DNA from 3 places in the Phyllobacterium sp. genome. Region 2 is predicted to be linked to each of the others. Evidence: riboswitches for the same ligand, from Rfam matches in the RefSeq annotation. Region 2 holds a riboswitch; each other region holds the start of a gene.
The links. A riboswitch is a leader RNA that binds a small molecule or an ion and turns the genes downstream of it on or off. The one in region 2 is predicted to bind thiamine pyrophosphate.
Positions count from the first base shown of each region.

Region 1: it holds a riboswitch for thiamine pyrophosphate, as region 2 does, so the genes downstream of both, thiC (phosphomethylpyrimidine synthase ThiC) here and AAAB35_RS03945 (ABC transporter permease) in region 2, are expected to answer to the same signal.
Region 3: it holds a riboswitch for thiamine pyrophosphate, as region 2 does, so the genes downstream of both, thiB (thiamine ABC transporter substrate binding subunit) here and AAAB35_RS03945 (ABC transporter permease) in region 2, are expected to answer to the same signal.

Region 1 is NZ_JBBNAM010000120.1:2,222-7,676, forward strand. Features, by position in the region: gene AAAB35_RS08545 (RidA family protein) at 352-696, shown strand; gene rpsU (30S ribosomal protein S21) at 937-1,206, shown strand; gene AAAB35_RS08555 (NAD(P)H-dependent oxidoreductase) at 1,406-1,957, shown strand; TPP riboswitch at 2,006-2,124, shown strand; gene thiC (phosphomethylpyrimidine synthase ThiC) at 2,286-4,088, shown strand; gene thiO (glycine oxidase ThiO) at 4,093-5,052, shown strand; gene thiS (sulfur carrier protein ThiS) at 5,049-5,246, shown strand; gene AAAB35_RS08575 (thiazole synthase) at 5,250-5,455, shown strand, end outside.
Region 2 is NZ_JBBNAM010000054.1:73,458-78,912, reverse strand. Features, by position in the region: gene nikC (nickel transporter permease) at 1-543, shown strand, start outside; gene AAAB35_RS03960 (ABC transporter ATP-binding protein) at 540-1,373, shown strand; gene AAAB35_RS03955 (ABC transporter ATP-binding protein) at 1,370-2,131, shown strand; gene AAAB35_RS03950 (TadE/TadG family type IV pilus assembly protein) at 2,279-3,232, shown strand; TPP riboswitch at 3,290-3,392, shown strand; gene AAAB35_RS03945 (ABC transporter permease) at 3,506-4,249, shown strand; gene AAAB35_RS03940 (ABC transporter substrate-binding protein) at 4,284-5,240, shown strand; gene thiE (thiamine phosphate synthase) at 5,255-5,455, shown strand, end outside.
Region 3 is NZ_JBBNAM010000426.1:15,793-21,247, forward strand. Features, by position in the region: gene AAAB35_RS28135 (M48 family metalloprotease) at 1-624, opposite strand, end outside; gene thiQ (thiamine ABC transporter ATP-binding protein) at 859-1,587, opposite strand; gene thiP (thiamine/thiamine pyrophosphate ABC transporter permease) at 1,604-3,235, opposite strand; gene thiB (thiamine ABC transporter substrate binding subunit) at 3,242-4,222, opposite strand; TPP riboswitch at 4,302-4,419, opposite strand; gene AAAB35_RS28155 (thiamine diphosphokinase) at 4,797-5,441, shown strand.

The DNA.
Region 1 (5,455 bases), on a different contig from region 2:
ACGCTTATCCTCCCGAGGCGCTCGGTATAGACGGGGAAGAAAGCGAATTTGATACCGACGTTTTCGTAGAGTTTTTGGGACTTGGCAACGTATTGGCAGCAATGGCGCGAAAACGAATGACAAAGCCTGACAACGTTTGGTTTAATGAAATCAGATAAGTAATTACGCTTGCAAACGAATGATAAAGTACGGTAACAAGCGCCAATCAGTTGAAGCTGACTCTTAATCAGCGGGTCGTAGGTTCGATCCCTACTGTGCCCACCATTCTTTTGAAAAAAGGGCCGCATGGCCCTTTTTTCATGCAAGCAAGGCAGACTCAACCTGCCGGCAAACGCTAGAGGAGACTTCCCCATGAGCATCCGTCGTATTCAAGTTGGTCCGCGTATGAGCCAAGCTGTCATCCATGGCAATACGGTATACCTCGCCGGCCAGGTTGGTGGCCCCGGCAAGAGCGTTACCGAGCAGACCAAGGACGTCCTTGCGTCGGTCGATAGCCTGCTCAAGGAGGCCGGCACCGACAAGTCGAAGTTGCTGCAGGCCATCATCTGGCTTGATGACATGAAGGACTTCGGCGAGATGAACGCGGTTTGGGATGCTTGGGTCGACCCGGCCAACACGCCGGCCCGCGCGACCGGTGAAGCAAAGCTCGCAACGCCTGAATACAAGGTCGAGATCATCATCACCGCTGCTCTCTGATTCGGCGCCGGCGCACGATCACGCGCGTCGTTCGCGCTATTGCTACGGTAATCGTGCCGAAAAGGCCGTTTCTTGGCGGTAAAGCCCGAGTAAATTGCGCGGGCAGACTGGATTTTTGGCGCGGAAATGCATAAAGTCCGCGCTTCTCCGGATTGCCACAGGGGCAATTCTTCAAACGCTTGTCTGATTGTGGCCAATTGCGATTGCGCAAGACGAGGCAAGCATGGGTAAGGAAAACGATTGCAAGTACTCGTCCGAGACAACAATGTTGAACAGGCCCTCAGGGTCCTGAAGAAGAAGATGCAGCGGGAGGGTCTCTTCCGCGAAATGAAGGCGCGCCAGGCATTCGAAAAGCCGTCCGAGCGCCGTGTGCGGGAAAAAGCCGAAGCCGTCAGCCGTGCCCGCAAGGCAGCTCGCAAGCAGGCACAGCGCGAAGGTCTTCTGCCCGGTCCGAAGAAAAAGGAACGGCCGCCTCGTCCAAACGGCAACGGTGGCGATTTCAACCGATAGTTGGTGACCGGTTCGTCCGGTCATTTATAGCGAGAGAACCCGCACGGCTTTGCCGGGGCGGGTTTCGTTTTGCCCATGCGGCGCGGGACTACCTGCCGATATCATATCATGGGCGGTTTCCGGAAAGTGCCTTCTTGGCGGCGCAGTGCGGCTTGCTTATTCATGCTGGCGTTCAGTCATGCATGATGGAGACAAGCATATGGCGCTCAAACTCAACATTATTATTGCCAGCACACGCCCCGGCCGCGGCGGCCCGGCGGTTGCAAAATGGTTTCATGAATTTGCCAGGCAGGACGCCCGGTTCGAAACCGTCCCGAGATCAACCTGCCTCTCCTTGACGAACCGCATCATCCGCGCATGCAGAAATGAGCGCGCTCACACCAAGCGATGGAGCACCATTGTCGATGCGGCCGACGCAACGGTATTTGTTACGCCTGAGTACGATTATTTTGCTCCGCCATCCCTCATCAATGCATTGATCTATCTGTCGAAAGAGTGGAACTACAAACCAGCGGGCTTTGTCAGCTATGGCGGCGTTTCCGGGGGCTTGCGCTCGGTCGAGTCGGTAAAAGGGTTGGTCGCGGGCTTGAGGATGATGCCAATTCCGGATGGTGTCCCGGTGCATTCGTATCAGCAGTTCATCGATGATGAAGGTGTCTTCCAGCCGACCGAATCGATGACGAACAGCGCTACGACCATGTTGGCGGAACTCGCCAAATGGGCAGCGGCCTTGAAGCCCCTGCGCGCCTAGTCGGATGCCGACCCGCTTGACAACGGCGTTGCGGGCGGGTCTCTTACAGATATTCACCAGGGGAGTCCCGGCAAGGGGCTGAGATACTGCTGGCCATCGGCAAGCGCAGTGACCCGTTGAACCTGATCCAGTTCATACTGGCGTAGGGACGGTGCAAAAGTCTTCGCGGGCGATTGGGTCCTGATTCCCGTCAGGGTTCGCGAAAGCCTTTCATCTTTCCGGCACAGAACTGGGTTTCGCGCTTGCAGCGCCGCCACATGCGGCATGCAGGCAATTTGAACTTGCGGGCGTCTCTGAACGTGCGTTCGCGGAGCAAAGGAACCTTATGATGACCGCAATCACTCCAACCGTTTCGGCAGGTTCGCTGCCGGCTTCGACCAAGATTTACAAACCCGGGCGCATCCACGCGGATATACGTGTCCCGAGGCGGGAGGTCGCCGTGCATCCGACCGCGGGCGAACCGAACGTCACGGTTTATGACTCGTCAGGGCCCTATAGCGATCCACTCGCCGCGATTGACATTGCGCGCGGCCTGCCACGCATTCGCGAGACCTGGCTCGACGCACGGGGCGACACCCGCGCCTATGAGGGCCGTCATATTCTTCCCGCGGATAACGGCTTTGCCACGGGCGACCGCCTGACCCCGGCATTTCCGGTTCGCAACAGCCCTCACATGGGTAAGGATGGATCGGCCGTCACGCAACTCGCCTATGCAAGAGCCGGGATCATCACGCCGGAGATGGAGTTCGCCGCGATTCGCGAAAATCTTGGCCGCGATGTTGCAAGATTCGCGGCGGCGCGCGATGGCGAATCGTTCGGAGCGGCCGTCCCCGATCACGTGACGCCCGAATTCGTGCGCGACGAGATTGCACGAGGCAGGGCAATTATCCCCGCCAATATCAATCACCCGGAACTCGAACCTATGATCATCGGCCGCAATTTCCTCGTCAAGATCAACGCCAATATCGGCAATTCCGCGGTCACGTCGTCGATGGCCGAAGAGGTCGAGAAGATGGTATGGGCGACCCGCTGGGGCGCCGATACGGTGATGGACCTTTCCACCGGGCGAAACATTCACAACATTCGCGAATGGATTATCCGTAACTCGCCAGTGCCGATCGGCACGGTGCCGCTCTATCAGGCGCTGGAAAAAGTCGGCGGCGTTGCTGAGGACCTGACCTGGGACATCTTCCGCGATACGCTGGTCGAACAAGCCGAACAGGGGGTCGATTATTTCACCATCCATGCAGGGGTGCGCCTTCACTACATTCCGCTTACCGTAAACCGGGTGACGGGCATTGTTTCGCGCGGCGGCTCGATCATGGCGAAGTGGTGCCTGCATCATCACAAGGAGAGCTTCGTCTACGAGCATTTCGCGGAAATCTGCGACATCTGCCGCGCCTATGACGTGTCCTTCTCACTGGGCGATGGGCTGCGGCCGGGCTCGATAGCGGATGCCAACGACACCGCGCAGTTTGCCGAACTCGAGACGCTGGGCGAACTCACGCAAATTGCCTGGGCCAGGGATTGCCAGGTAATGATCGAGGGGCCGGGCCACGTCCCGATGCACAAGATCAAGGAGAACATGGACAAGCAGCTCGCCGTTTGCGGCGAGGCGCCGTTCTATACGCTTGGACCACTGACGACGGACATTGCACCCGGATACGATCACATCACCTCCGGCATCGGCGCGGCGATGATCGGCTGGTTCGGGACGGCGATGCTTTGCTACGTCACCCCAAAGGAACACCTTGGCCTCCCTAATCGCGACGACGTCAAGGTCGGCGTCATCACCTACAAGATCGCCGCCCATGCGGCCGATCTTGCCAAGGGGCATCCGGCCGCCAAACTGCGTGATGATGCGCTGTCGCGGGCCCGCTTCGAATTTCGCTGGGAAGACCAGTTCAATCTCTCCCTCGATCCGGAAACGGCCCGCCTCTATCACGATGAGACATTGCCGAAGGAAGCGCACAAGGTGGCGCACTTCTGCTCCATGTGCGGGCCGAAATTCTGCTCGATGCGCATCTCCCACGACATAAGGGCAGAGGCGCAGAAGGAGGGAATGGCGGTCATGGCTGCGAAGTTCCGCGAGGGCGGCGATCTCTATATGCCGCTCGACAACGGTGTCTGACATCATGGCTGTTCTTGTCAGAGGAGCCGGCGTTGCCGGCCTTGCGGTGGCGCATGAACTCATGTCGCGTGGTCTCGATGTGACCGTTGTCGATCCGTCGCCGGATGGGCGAAGGCCGGCGTCCTGGTATGCCGGCGGCATGCTCGCACCCTATTGCGAAAGGGAAAGCGCCGAACAAGCAGTTGTCGACCTTGGATTGGCGGCGGCTGATTGGTGGGAAGCGGCGCTTCCCGGTACTGTGACCCGAAACGGGACGCTGGTTCTCGCCTCTGGCCGCGACCAGAAGGAACTCGATCGCTTCGGCACGCAAACGTCTGGGTTCGACTTGCTCGACGAAGAGTCGGTCGCTGCGCTGGAGCCCGATTTGGCTGGCCGTTTTCGCCGAGGGCTCCATTTCGGTACCGAGGCGCATCTCGACCCCCGGCACGCGCTGGTCAGTCTGGCGGCAAAACTTGCGGCCTCCGGCGTATCGTTCGAATCCGATCAGTCGGCCGCCCCACGCTTTGACTGGACGATCGAATGTCTCGGCCGTGCGACCACTGATGAAGGCATCCGCGGCGTGCGCGGTGAAATGCTGCTGTTGCGCACGACGGATGTTTCGCTCGCGCGCCCGATTCGCCTCGTTCATCCGCGCTTTCCCGTCTACATCGTGCCGCGCGCCGGTCAGACCTTCATGGTGGGAGCAACGATGATTGAAAGCGATGCTACGGGGCCGATCACCGTACGCTCGACGATGGAGCTAATCAACGCTGCCTATAGCCTGCATCCCGCCTTCGGTGAGGCGGAAATCATCGAGACGGGCACCGGCATTCGGCCGGCCTATCCGGACAACCTGCCGCGCGTTGTTCGCGACGGCAATGTGATCAGCATCAACGGGCTTTACCGGCATGGTTTCCTGCTCGCACCGGCGATGGCGCGACAGGCTGCGAGTATGATTTTCGATCAAGGGAACGAGGTACAATGAAACTCATCGTCAATGGCGAAACCCGTGATGTCGCTGCGCATTTCCTCGACGCCTTGCTCACCGAACTGCAGTTCGAGGGAGACTGGCTGGCGACTGCGCTGAATGGCGAACTCGTCCGGTCGACGGAGCGCCCGGAATGTTTGCTCAAAGAGGGCGACCGCGTCGAAATTCTGACGCCGCGGCAAGGGGGCTGAAGCATGCTTACGCTCTACGGTATCGAGCTTGCCTCGCACCTATTGCTCGGGACGGCCCAATATCCTTCACCAGCGATCCTTATGGAAGCAATCAAGGCTTCCGGCACGGGGGTCGCCACGGTGTCACTGCGACGCGAAACAGCGGGCGGCAGTTCCGGCGACCGGTTCTGGTCGTTGATCCGCTCGTCGGGCGTACGCATCCTGCCGAA
Region 2 (5,455 bases):
ATTGCAGGTTATGCAGGGGGCTGGATTGACGCGGTATTGATGCGGATCACCGATATTTTCCTTGCCTTTCCGAAGCTCATCCTGGCCCTGGCTTTCGTTGCCGCGCTCGGACCTGGTATCGAGAACGCCGTCATTGCCATTGCGATTACGTCATGGCCACCCTATGCGCGCATTGCCCGTGCAGAGACGCTGACCGTGCGCAATTCCGACTATATCGCCGCAGTCCGTTTGATGGGCGCTTCGCCGACCCGCATTGTGCTGCGCCACATCATGCCGCTCTGCCTTTCCTCCCTGATCGTGCGGGTCACGCTCGACATGGCAGGTATTATCCTGACGGCCGCTGGCCTTGGCTTTCTTGGTCTTGGCGCCCAGCCGCCATTACCTGAATGGGGCGCAATGATCGCATCTGGACGGCGCTTCATCATGGATCAATGGTGGGTGGCAGCAATGCCGGGCTTTGCCATCCTTATCGTCAGTCTTGGCTTCAATCTTCTGGGTGACGGACTGCGCGACGCACTCGATCCGCGAGGCAACAACCAATGAGCACGATGCTGACGGTTGACGATCTTCGCGTCACGTTTCCGACCCGTACCGGTAGCGTCAATGCAGTGCGCGGCGTTTCGTTCACGCTGGGGCGCGAACGCCTCGGTATCGTCGGTGAATCAGGATCCGGCAAATCTCAGACCGGCCGCGCCATAATGGGCCTGACGCCGCCGCATGCCAGCATCACGGCGAAGACCCTCAACTTCGACGGCATCGATCTTCTTCGTGCTTCGGTCAAAGAACGGCGCGCGCTGCGCGGTAATCGAATCTCCATGATCCTGCAGGACCCGAAATATTCGCTCAATCCGGTAATGAGCATCGGAAGGCAAATCGTGGAGACGCTGCGCACCCACGAGAAGGTCAGCAGGCGCGAAGCGCGCCGGCGCGCACTCGATATGCTGGCAGCCGTCCAGATACGCGATCCCGAGCGTGTCTATGATTTGCATCCGCATGAAGTTTCGGGTGGCATGGGGCAGCGCGCCATGATCGCCATGATGCTGATAACCGGGCCGGAACTGCTCATTGCGGACGAACCGACCTCGGCGCTTGATGTTACTGTACAGCTCGACGTGCTCGGCATTCTCGACAACCTCGTACGCGACAGGGGCATGGGCCTGATCTTCATCTCGCACGATCTGCGGCTAGTCTCTTCGTTCTGCGACCGGGTGATCGTCATGTATGCTGGTCGGATCGTAGAAGAAATTGCCGCCAAGGATCTGCGCAATGCCAAGCACCCCTACACGCAGGGACTGCTGAATTGCATGCCAGAGATCGGCGCGGACCGGCATCCGCTCCCGGTACTCGACCGCAAACCGGAGTGGGCAGCATGACGCCGGCGCTGAAGCTCGACAATCTCCAAGTCACGTTCAATCGTTTCCGCGCTTTGCGGGGCGTAAGCCTTGAAGTGGTATCCGGGGAATCCTTCGGCCTCGTTGGCGAATCCGGTTCAGGGAAATCGACGCTGCTGCGGGCCGTGGCGGGGCTCGCGCCGGTGACTGGCGGGACGATCGAGGTGAATGGCAAAACGCTCGGTTCATCCCGCACGAAGGCCTTTTACCGTGATGTGCAGATGGTATTCCAGGACCCTTACGGCTCGCTGCACCCGCGCCAGACGGTGGATCGGTTGCTCCTGGAGCCGCTTGCCGTGCACGGCTTCGGCGATATCGAACGGCGCATCTTACGGGCGCTTGACGAAGTAGGGCTCGGTTCGAGTTTCCGCTTCCGCTATTCGCACCAACTCTCGGGCGGCCAGCGGCAGCGTGTTGCGATTGCCCGTGCGCTCATCCTCGAACCCTCGATCCTCCTTCTCGACGAACCCACCTCTGCGCTTGACGCATCGGTGCAGGCTGAGGTGCTGAACCTGCTCGAGCAGATACGCCGCGACCGTAAGTTGACTTTCGTGATGGTGAGTCATGATCTCGCCGTCGTCACGCATATGTGCGACCGGTTGATGGTGATGCAGCACGGAGCCGAAGTCGAACGGCTCACCGCCTCGGAACTTGCGAGGCGCCACGTCACGCAGGACTATACGCGCAACCTGCTCATCGCGAGCCAGGGATTCGTCAGGCCGGCAGTGCAGAATGCCTAGTCATTTTCATTGAATATTTACCATTTGCTGAGGCATTCTCGTGGAAACTGCCGGTTCGACGGGAAATCGTGAAAATCTGAATGAATTTTCTAAGCGGGCGTTTACGCCGGGCAATTGATGGTTGCGCTCATCGACTGGAGTGGGGCCATGAAGAACTTCCGCCAATTTATAAAAGATCGCCGCGGGGCAACCGCGATAACATTTGCATTGCTGCTCGTGCCGCTTCTGGGTTTCGCCGGGCTCGCGGTGGATTACAGCCGTGCGAGCAACGAGCGCTCGCGCCTGCAGAATGCCGCGGATGCCGCGGCACTCGCTGCGGCATCCGTATTCACCGGTTCCAACAAATCGACTGCCGAGGCAAAGGCACGGGCCTTCCTGCAGGCCAATCTCGGCCTCAAGGCGGAAGATATAAATGTGAACTTCAATACGGCGAATCAAAAGGTTACGATCAGCCTTGGTGGCCAGACCAACACCTTGTTCATGCACGTTCTCAATAAAGACAACATGCCGATCAGTGTAAACGCCACCGCGCTGGCGCCGCTCAAGCCTACGACGGCCAAGATCACCATCGACAAGGTAACCGGTTACTGGTTCAAGAAAGTTTCGATCATTGTCGTGCGCAACGGCACGGAGGTTGTGGTCGGCACCATCAAGTACACGGCGACCGACCATAATCTCTACAATGGACGCGGCGGCGGCAAGACGGACCCGGACATCAACACACCCGTCACCTTCGATCTCGGTGATTACACGAAACTCTATCTCAAGATGGAGATCAAGAACGACGGTTGTGACATTGGCTACAAAAACGATTCGTCGGGCCGCTATGTCAATTGCGTAGCAACCAACAGTTCGTCCTACGCCAAGTACAATTCCACGCTGAGAACAGACGATCCAAATACTGTCAATCACCTGTTCGTGGACGGCGTACAACTGCCGGCGGGATCCAAACCGCCGCTCGATGACCTGATGAATTGTGATAACGCGACGCACAGCCACGCCTGGGAAGATGGCGGCGGTTGGGCCGACCAGGACTTCTTCTACAAGATCAACGCGGCCTGCAAATCGGTCGATGGCGAAAACGTCCGCCTGACCCACTAGGGTCAGGTTGCTTTGATGCGGCGCGATTGACTTTGCCCTTGCGCCGCTCCATCATGATTTCATTCCGAGGGGGGCACTGTACAGTGCTGAGATAGCGTCGAGCTGGACCCTTGAACCTGATCCGGGTCATGCCGGCGTAGGAACGGGAATTGAGCATAGTTCGCGCCATTTCAGCCTTATCCTCGCACATGTCCGGATCTCCAACAGAGATGGAGTCCAGAGCGTGCCTTATTTCCTGACATCGACCGCGTCTTGCCGGTAACGGCTCGGGCCATGCGCCTCGTTTTTCGCACGGTCATGGCGCTTGCCGCCGTCGCCGCGTGCTGGCAGGCGGTCGTCTGGCTGTTCCAACCACCACGCTTCATTCTGCCCGGACCGGCCGCAGTTGGGGCCGCCCTCATCGAGCAGCGACATTATCTCGGCTTGCATGCCTCGATCACCGTTGCGGAAATCGTGCTGGGCCTCCTGTTCGGCGGGCTTGCCGGAATTTTGACAGCGCTCCTCCTGGCCGGCATGCCCGCCTTTCGCCACGTCATGTGGCCTGTGCTTCTCGTCTTGCAGGCGCTGCCGGTGTTTGCGATCGCACCGCTGCTCGTCCTGTGGTTCGGCTTTGGGCTTGCGTCCAAGGTCGTGATGGCAAGCCTCATCATCTTCTTCCCCGTCGCGTCTGCCTTTGCCGATGGATTGCAGCGCACCAGCCGGGATCTGCTGGATGCCGCTTCGCTCACGCAGGCGACATCGCTTGCGACGCTGCTTCTCGTTCGCGTGCCGAGCGCCTTGCCATCGCTCGGGTCAGGTCTTCGCGTGGCCGCCGTCTTTGCCCCGATCGGCGCCGTGATAGGCGAATGGGTCGGGTCATCGCGGGGGCTCGGTTTCGTGATGTTGCAGGCCAATGCCCGCATGCAGACCGAAACGCTGTTCGCTGCGCTCATGATCCTCGCGACTCTTACCATCGCCCTGCGGTTCCTCGTCGATGCCCTTACCCGGCATCTTACCCCCTGGGCACACGAGTCATGACCATTCCTCCGTTCAACCCGACAAAGGACCACCTATGTTCCGCTCGCTCCCATTGATCCTGACGGTTTGTCTCGCGCTGCTTCCGGTACCGGCCATGGCTGCCGACAAGCTGACGGTGCTCCTCGAATGGTTCGTCAATCCCGACCATGCTCCTCTCGTTATCGCACGTGAGAAAGGCTACTTTGCCGATGTGGGTCTCGATGTGGAACTGATACCGCCGGCCGATCCTGCGGCGCCGCCACGTCTCGTCGCGGCAAAACAGGCCGATATCGCCATCCACTACCAGCCGAATCTTTATCTCGACCATGACGCAGGCTTGCCGTTGGTGCGTTTCGGAACGTTGGTCGAGACACCGCTCAACACTGTGATGACCTTGGCCGGCGGGCCGATCAAGAGCCTCAAGGACCTCAAGGGCAAGAAGGTCGGGTTTTCCGTCGCCGGTTTCGAGGATGCGATGCTAGGCGCCATGCTCAAGTCCGTAGGCATGTCAATCGCCGATGTCGAACTGATCAATGTCAACTTTGCCCTCTCGGCCTCGTTGATCGCCGGTCAGGTGGATGCGACCGTCGGGGGCTACCGGAACTTCGAACTGACGCAGATGGCGCTGGAAGCCCACGAGGGCAGGGCCTTCTATCCGGAAGAGCATGGCGTACCGATCTATGATGAGCTGATTTTCGTGACACACCGCGATCTGTTGGCGGACGACCGGCTGCCGCGCTTTCTGAACGCCGTCGAGAAGGGGGCGATCTACCTTACCAATCATCCGGACGAGAGCTGGCAGATCTTCATCAAAGCCTATCCGGATCTCGACAATCCGCTCAACAGGCAGGCCTTTACCGATACGTTGCCGCGCTTTGCCAAACGGCCAGCGGCGCTTGATCGCGGCCGCTATGAGCGGCTTGCCGTGTTCATGCACGATGCCGGGCTGATCAAGACGGTACCTGACATCGGCGATCTCGCCGTTGAACTTCGCCAATCTCCATTGCTCTAATCACAGAGAATATCATGCCAAAAGTAGATTTCCGGCTGAATGCCATTGTTGACGTCGATGCCATCGGAAGTGAAAAGGACCTCGGAATACTAGCGCTAGCGGCAGTGCGCGGCGGCGCGACCATCATCCAATATCGCGATAAGAACTCACCGACCCGTCTGATGGTTGAGCGCGGGCGGCGCATCCGCGATGCCTTGCGCGAAACCGGAATACCC
Region 3 (5,455 bases), on a different contig from region 2:
GCTGCGGAAATCCGCATAGGAAGCCATCGATTGCAGGAAACGGGCCGCCGCAAATGGATCATAGCCGGCCTCGCCGATCATCTTGATGCCGATGGCGTCGGCCTGCAGTTCCTGATTGCGCGAAAACTGCGCCATGCGAAGCTTGCCGCGGATCAGTGCCTCACGACCGGCGCTGTCGTCCTGGAGTACCTCCGAGACGACCCGGCCGGCGATCTGCGCCTCCTGCTCGCGCTGCTGGCGCTCGATACCATGGTTAGCGATGACATGGCCCATCTCATGAGCGATCACGGCGGCGAGTTCCGCGCTGTCGTTTGCAAGCGCAAGCAGGCCGCGCGTTACGTAGAGATAGCCACCGGGCAGAGCAAACGCATTGATATTTGGCGAGTTCAGAATAGTGATGCGGTAGGTATGGGTCGGATTGTCCGATACGGTCGTCAGGTTGCCGACGACTTTTGCCACCATTCGCTCGAGCTTCGCGTCCTTGTACTCGCCGCCATAGGTCGCGAGAATGCGCGGATGCTGTTCGGCGCTCAGCTTTGCCAACCGATCGTTCTTGCTGACATTGTCGACAGTCACAGGGTTGGAGGACGGCCCAAGGGCGTCCTCCTTGGTCACATTCAGCATCTGACAACCCGACAGGAAGGCAAGCAGCAGCGTAGCCGACGCAAGATTCCTGCGGCGGCTGGCGGGATGGAACCATCCGTGACTTGTTGGCAGATCGTGCGGACCCAGAATCATATCCTCTTGTCATCGCGCAGCCGAAGACTCGCGTACCCGTCTTTCTTGCTATCCCGATGAACAGTCATGAGCAAGAATTTCATGGGTTTTTCTTAAAGAAGCCAAGGCGTCGAAAATATGTCAAAGGTCAGAGTCTTTCGAACCGAGGTATTTGCGCAACAGCGGTGGACCTTGGTCGGACAGCAACTTTTGCGCCGGGCCGATGGCCGCGATCCTGCCATTGTCGAGAAAGACCAGCGTCGAAGGAACGCGCAGCGCGTCGTGTGGGTGATGGGTCACCATCACAACCGTCATGCCGGTTTCACGCTGCAAGGTTTCGACGAGCTCAAGCATTTCATGGCGAAGTGCCGGGCCCAGCGAAGCGAAGGCCTCGTCAAGCAAAAGCACCGGCCGATTGCGCACGAGCGCCCGGGCAATAGCGACGCGCTGGCGTTCGCCGCCAGACAGTGCTTCCGGCTTGCGCCGTTCCTTGCCGGCGAGACCGACCTTGCGGATCGCCTCCGCGACGTCGACGCGGTCGGCTTCATCAAGCCGCAAATCCGGCCTGCGGCCAAGTCCGACATTGGCCGAGACGTCGAGATGGGCAAAGAGGTTGTTTTCCTGAAAGACCATGGAGACAGGACGCTCGGCAGGCGCCGCATGGGTCACGTCCTTGCCGTCAATGAGAACGCGTCCGGACTTTGCCGGTTCGAAACCGGCGATAAGGTTGAGCAGCGTCGACTTTCCCGACCCGCTCGGACCGATGATGGTGACGACGGAGGAGGGCTCGACAGCAAGATCGAAATGCATAGCCATTTCGCCGTAATCGAAATCCACCGACTCGAGGCGGATCGCGGCGCCATGACGCAGCGCCTTGTCGGAGCGCTCAGTCATCCGTGCGCACCTCGCGTTTTGCCAAGCGATTGGCGCCTCTGTCGGCGAAGATCATCAGCAACAGGCACAGACAACCGAGGATCAGCGCAAGTCCGGCTGCATCTTCGGTCCGATAGCTACCCATGCGCTGCAGCAGGAGATAGGGCAAAGTCTGGACCGCGTTGTTGCCGAAAAGGGCAATCGTTCCAAGATCGCCGAGCGAGAGTGCCATGGCGAAGGCAAAGGCAATCCACAGCGGGTGTCGCAATACCGGCCAATCGATCAGGCGAAAACGGTCCCAGCCTGCAATGCCGAGTTGAGCGCAGAGCTGGTTGTGGCGGCTCGCTGGCGTGTCCCAGGCTGGACGGAGGATACGAAAGGCAAACGGGATCGCCATCGCCGCATTGACGCTGACGACCATGATCGGTGCAAGACTGAAAGGGTCGACAACGTGGCGCGAAAGAATGAACCATCCGGCTCCGATCACGATGGGGGGAACCACCATGATGAGGCTTGCACCGAGGTCGAGCGAGCGTTCGAAAATGCCGGGTGCCCCGTAGCGCCGACGGGCCGCAACATTCTCGCGGGCCATGACCAGAGCCAGTGAAACGGTGACAGCCAGAAGACCCGCGGCCCCGCCAAGACCGAGACTTGTGAGAATTGCCCGCCATACCTGGCTTTCTCGGAGGAGGCGCGAAAGGTCGGCCGCAAGCCCGGAGACGACCGTTCCAGCCATGGGCAGGCCAACGAAAAGCACGCCGGCAAGAATGAGAAGCCCATCTCGCGATTTCGCCCCTAGCGACGGCCTGTCGAAGCGGCGCGCCATTGTGCGCAGACTGAACCCTTCCTCGGCGGGGCGACCCGCCATGCCGAGGAGGGTGAGAACCGCAACCGTTAGGCCCAGTTGCAAGAGAGTCAGCGATACGGCGCGGGCGATATCGAAGTCGAAGTGCAGCGCCTGGTAGATCGCCACTTCCAGCGTGGTGGCGCGGGGCCCGCCGCCGAGCGTGAGCACGATCGTAAAGGAGGTGATGCACAGCATGAAGATCAGTCCGGCAATGCCCGAAAGATTGCGCCTTATCACCGGCCATTCGATAAGGCGAAGTTGCGACCATGTCCGCATGCCGAGTTGCGCGGATAGTTTCCAATAGTCGGCCGGAATGGAATCAAGGCTGGCGAGAATAAACCGCGTTGCAAGCGGCAGGTTAAAGAAAACATGGGCAAGCAGTATGCCGGGGAGGCCATATATATTGGGTACGGCCTCCGATCCGGTTTGTGCGAGAAGGGTCGCGAACAGTCCGTTTCGCCCATAGATGCTGGTGATGCCGAGCACCGCAACCAGCGCCGGTAGAGCGAGGGGCAAGGCGAAGAGCCGCAGGATCATGGCGCGTCCCGGAAAATCCGGGTTGGCATGCAAGGCGCGGGCTAGCGGTATGGCAAAGGCGATGGAGAGTACCGTGGACAGCAATGCTTGCAGCAAGGTGAAGCGTGCGACGCGCCAGAGATAGCTGTCGAATGCCGCAAAACCCTCGGTATTGCCGCGCAGCGCTTCGCTGAGGAGACCAAGCAGTGCTCCGCCCGCCAGCACCGCGAGGAAGGCCAGCGCGAGCGCCCCGGCCATCGCTTTGAACGAGCGGTCGGTCATCAACGCCTACATGCTCATCGACGCAAGCCATTCGTCGATCCAGGCCTTGCGGTTCTTTGCAACTTCTTCCGAAGTGAACATCAGCGTTTCTGCAGGCTTCACCAGCGTGTCGAAAGCAGCGTTGAGAGGAGCGCTTGTCTTGGCGGCCGGGAACATCCAATTGTTTTCGGGAATGGCATCCTGGAACGCCGGAGACGTCATGAAGGCCAGGAACTCTTTGGAAAGAGGATTCTTTGCTCCGTTCGTCGTCTGACCTGCGACTTCGACCTGCAGATAGTGACCCTCAGTGAACGACGCTGCCTTGTATCGCTCGGTCTTCTCGGCGATCTGGTGATAGGCAGGCGATGTCGTATAGGAAAGGACCATGGGCGCTTCGCCCTTGGTGAAGAGGCCATAAGCTTCCGACCAGCCAGGCGTGACGGTCAAAACGCGGTCTTTTAGTTTCATCCAGGCTTCGCCCGCCTTGTCGCCATAAACGGATTTCACCCAGAGAAGCAGCCCGAGGCCAGGCGTCGATGTGCGCGGGTCCTCGATGACGATCTTCTGTTTCGGATCACCTTCGACGAGGTCCTTCAGGCTTGATGGCGGGTTCGCCAGCTTCTCGGTGTCGTAGATGACGGCGAAATAACCGTAGTCGAATGGAACGAACCTATCATCCGTGAAACCTGCCGGAATCGATACGGCGCTGGTGTCGATGCCATGTGGTGCGAAAAGCCCGGTCGTGGCTGCTTCATAGGTAAGGTTCGTATCGAGACCAAGAACGATGTCGGCCTTGGTTGAGGCGCCTTCGAGCTTCAACCGGTTGAGCAAGGCAACGCCGTCGGTGACGGCAACGAAGTCGATAGTGCACTTGCACTGCTTTTCAAAAGCCTCCTTCACCTTCGGGCCGGGGCCCCACTCGGCCGTGAAGCTTTCATAGGTATAGATCGTCAGCTTGCCTGCGGCCGTTGCTTCCGTCGAAGCACCAAGTGCCAATGCACCGATCATGAGTGCAGATTGCAAGAAAGTCGTTATCGGCCGCATCAGCGCCTCCTAAGGTTGGTTTTCAAAAGGATTGATGCGCTGGCCGGTCGCCGCGTCTAATCCCTCCGCCGGTACAAACCGGATCAGGTTCCGCGGGTTGGCAGGAATTCACCTTACGCCTCTCAGCCTGCCATTCATGGTAGGCACCCCGTTAGAGCGTTGCAAAGATTAGAGAAAAAGAGCGGGCCGCGCAAGCGGATTGCCTCTTTGGCGTCATGTGATGACCGTAGTTGCCTGGGCTTGTTAATCCGCGCTGATTAACCCGGATTTGTGTGCAGCCAATCGCCTGGTGATTTGCTAAGCTGCAGTCAGAAAAATAAAAAGACTAGGGGGCAGAAATGTTTGAACTCACAGACGGAGCCATGTTGGTGGTCATCGCCATCGCTACGGCTATCGGGGCCTACATATTCTACGGAATATCGCTCGTTCAGCTATCAGGATTTTAAGCGACCACGCTCGATCCCAGGGTCAACCCAGATCCCAAACCTCATATTGAACGACGCTAGGCGGCAGCAGTGCCACGTGCTATGGCCGCGTCATGATCAAATTTGTCATCCTTCTTGGCGGAACCGTCCACGTCAATGATCGCCTGAGGCATTTGGTCGCCGGCGCGCGTGTCCTTGCGGCCGACGGAGGCATTGCCCACGCCGAACCCCTCGGCCTCGAGCCCGAACTCTGGCTTGGCGATTTCGATTCAACCTCTCCCGAGCTTGATCGACGCTATGCGCATGTGCCGCGATCGGTTTTTCCCGCGGCCAAGGACATGACGGACGGCGAATTGGCCCTCAATGAAGCCTATCGCCTTGGCGCCACCGAAGTCATCTTGTGCGGGGCGTTTGGCGGCGCGCGTACGGATCACACGCTGTTGCATCTTACCATGGCAACGGCCCATGCGGCGGAGGGCCGCAAGCTCGTCCTGTCGAGTGGCGACGAGGAAGCGCATCCGCTGGTTGCGGGCTCGTATAGGTTTGATTTCCCCGAAAATATGCTATTCAGCATTGTTGCATTTTCGCCATTGCACGGGCTTTTTATTGAAGGTGCGCGTTGGCCTTTGGAAAATATGGAACTTTCTTTTGGCTCATCACTTACTGTTTCGAATTCGGTATGTGGAACGCTCCGTGTATCGCTCGATTCAGGTAAGGCAATCCTGATTGCTGCCTTGCAACCGGCCACCGGCTTGTAAAAATGAGTGCGGGA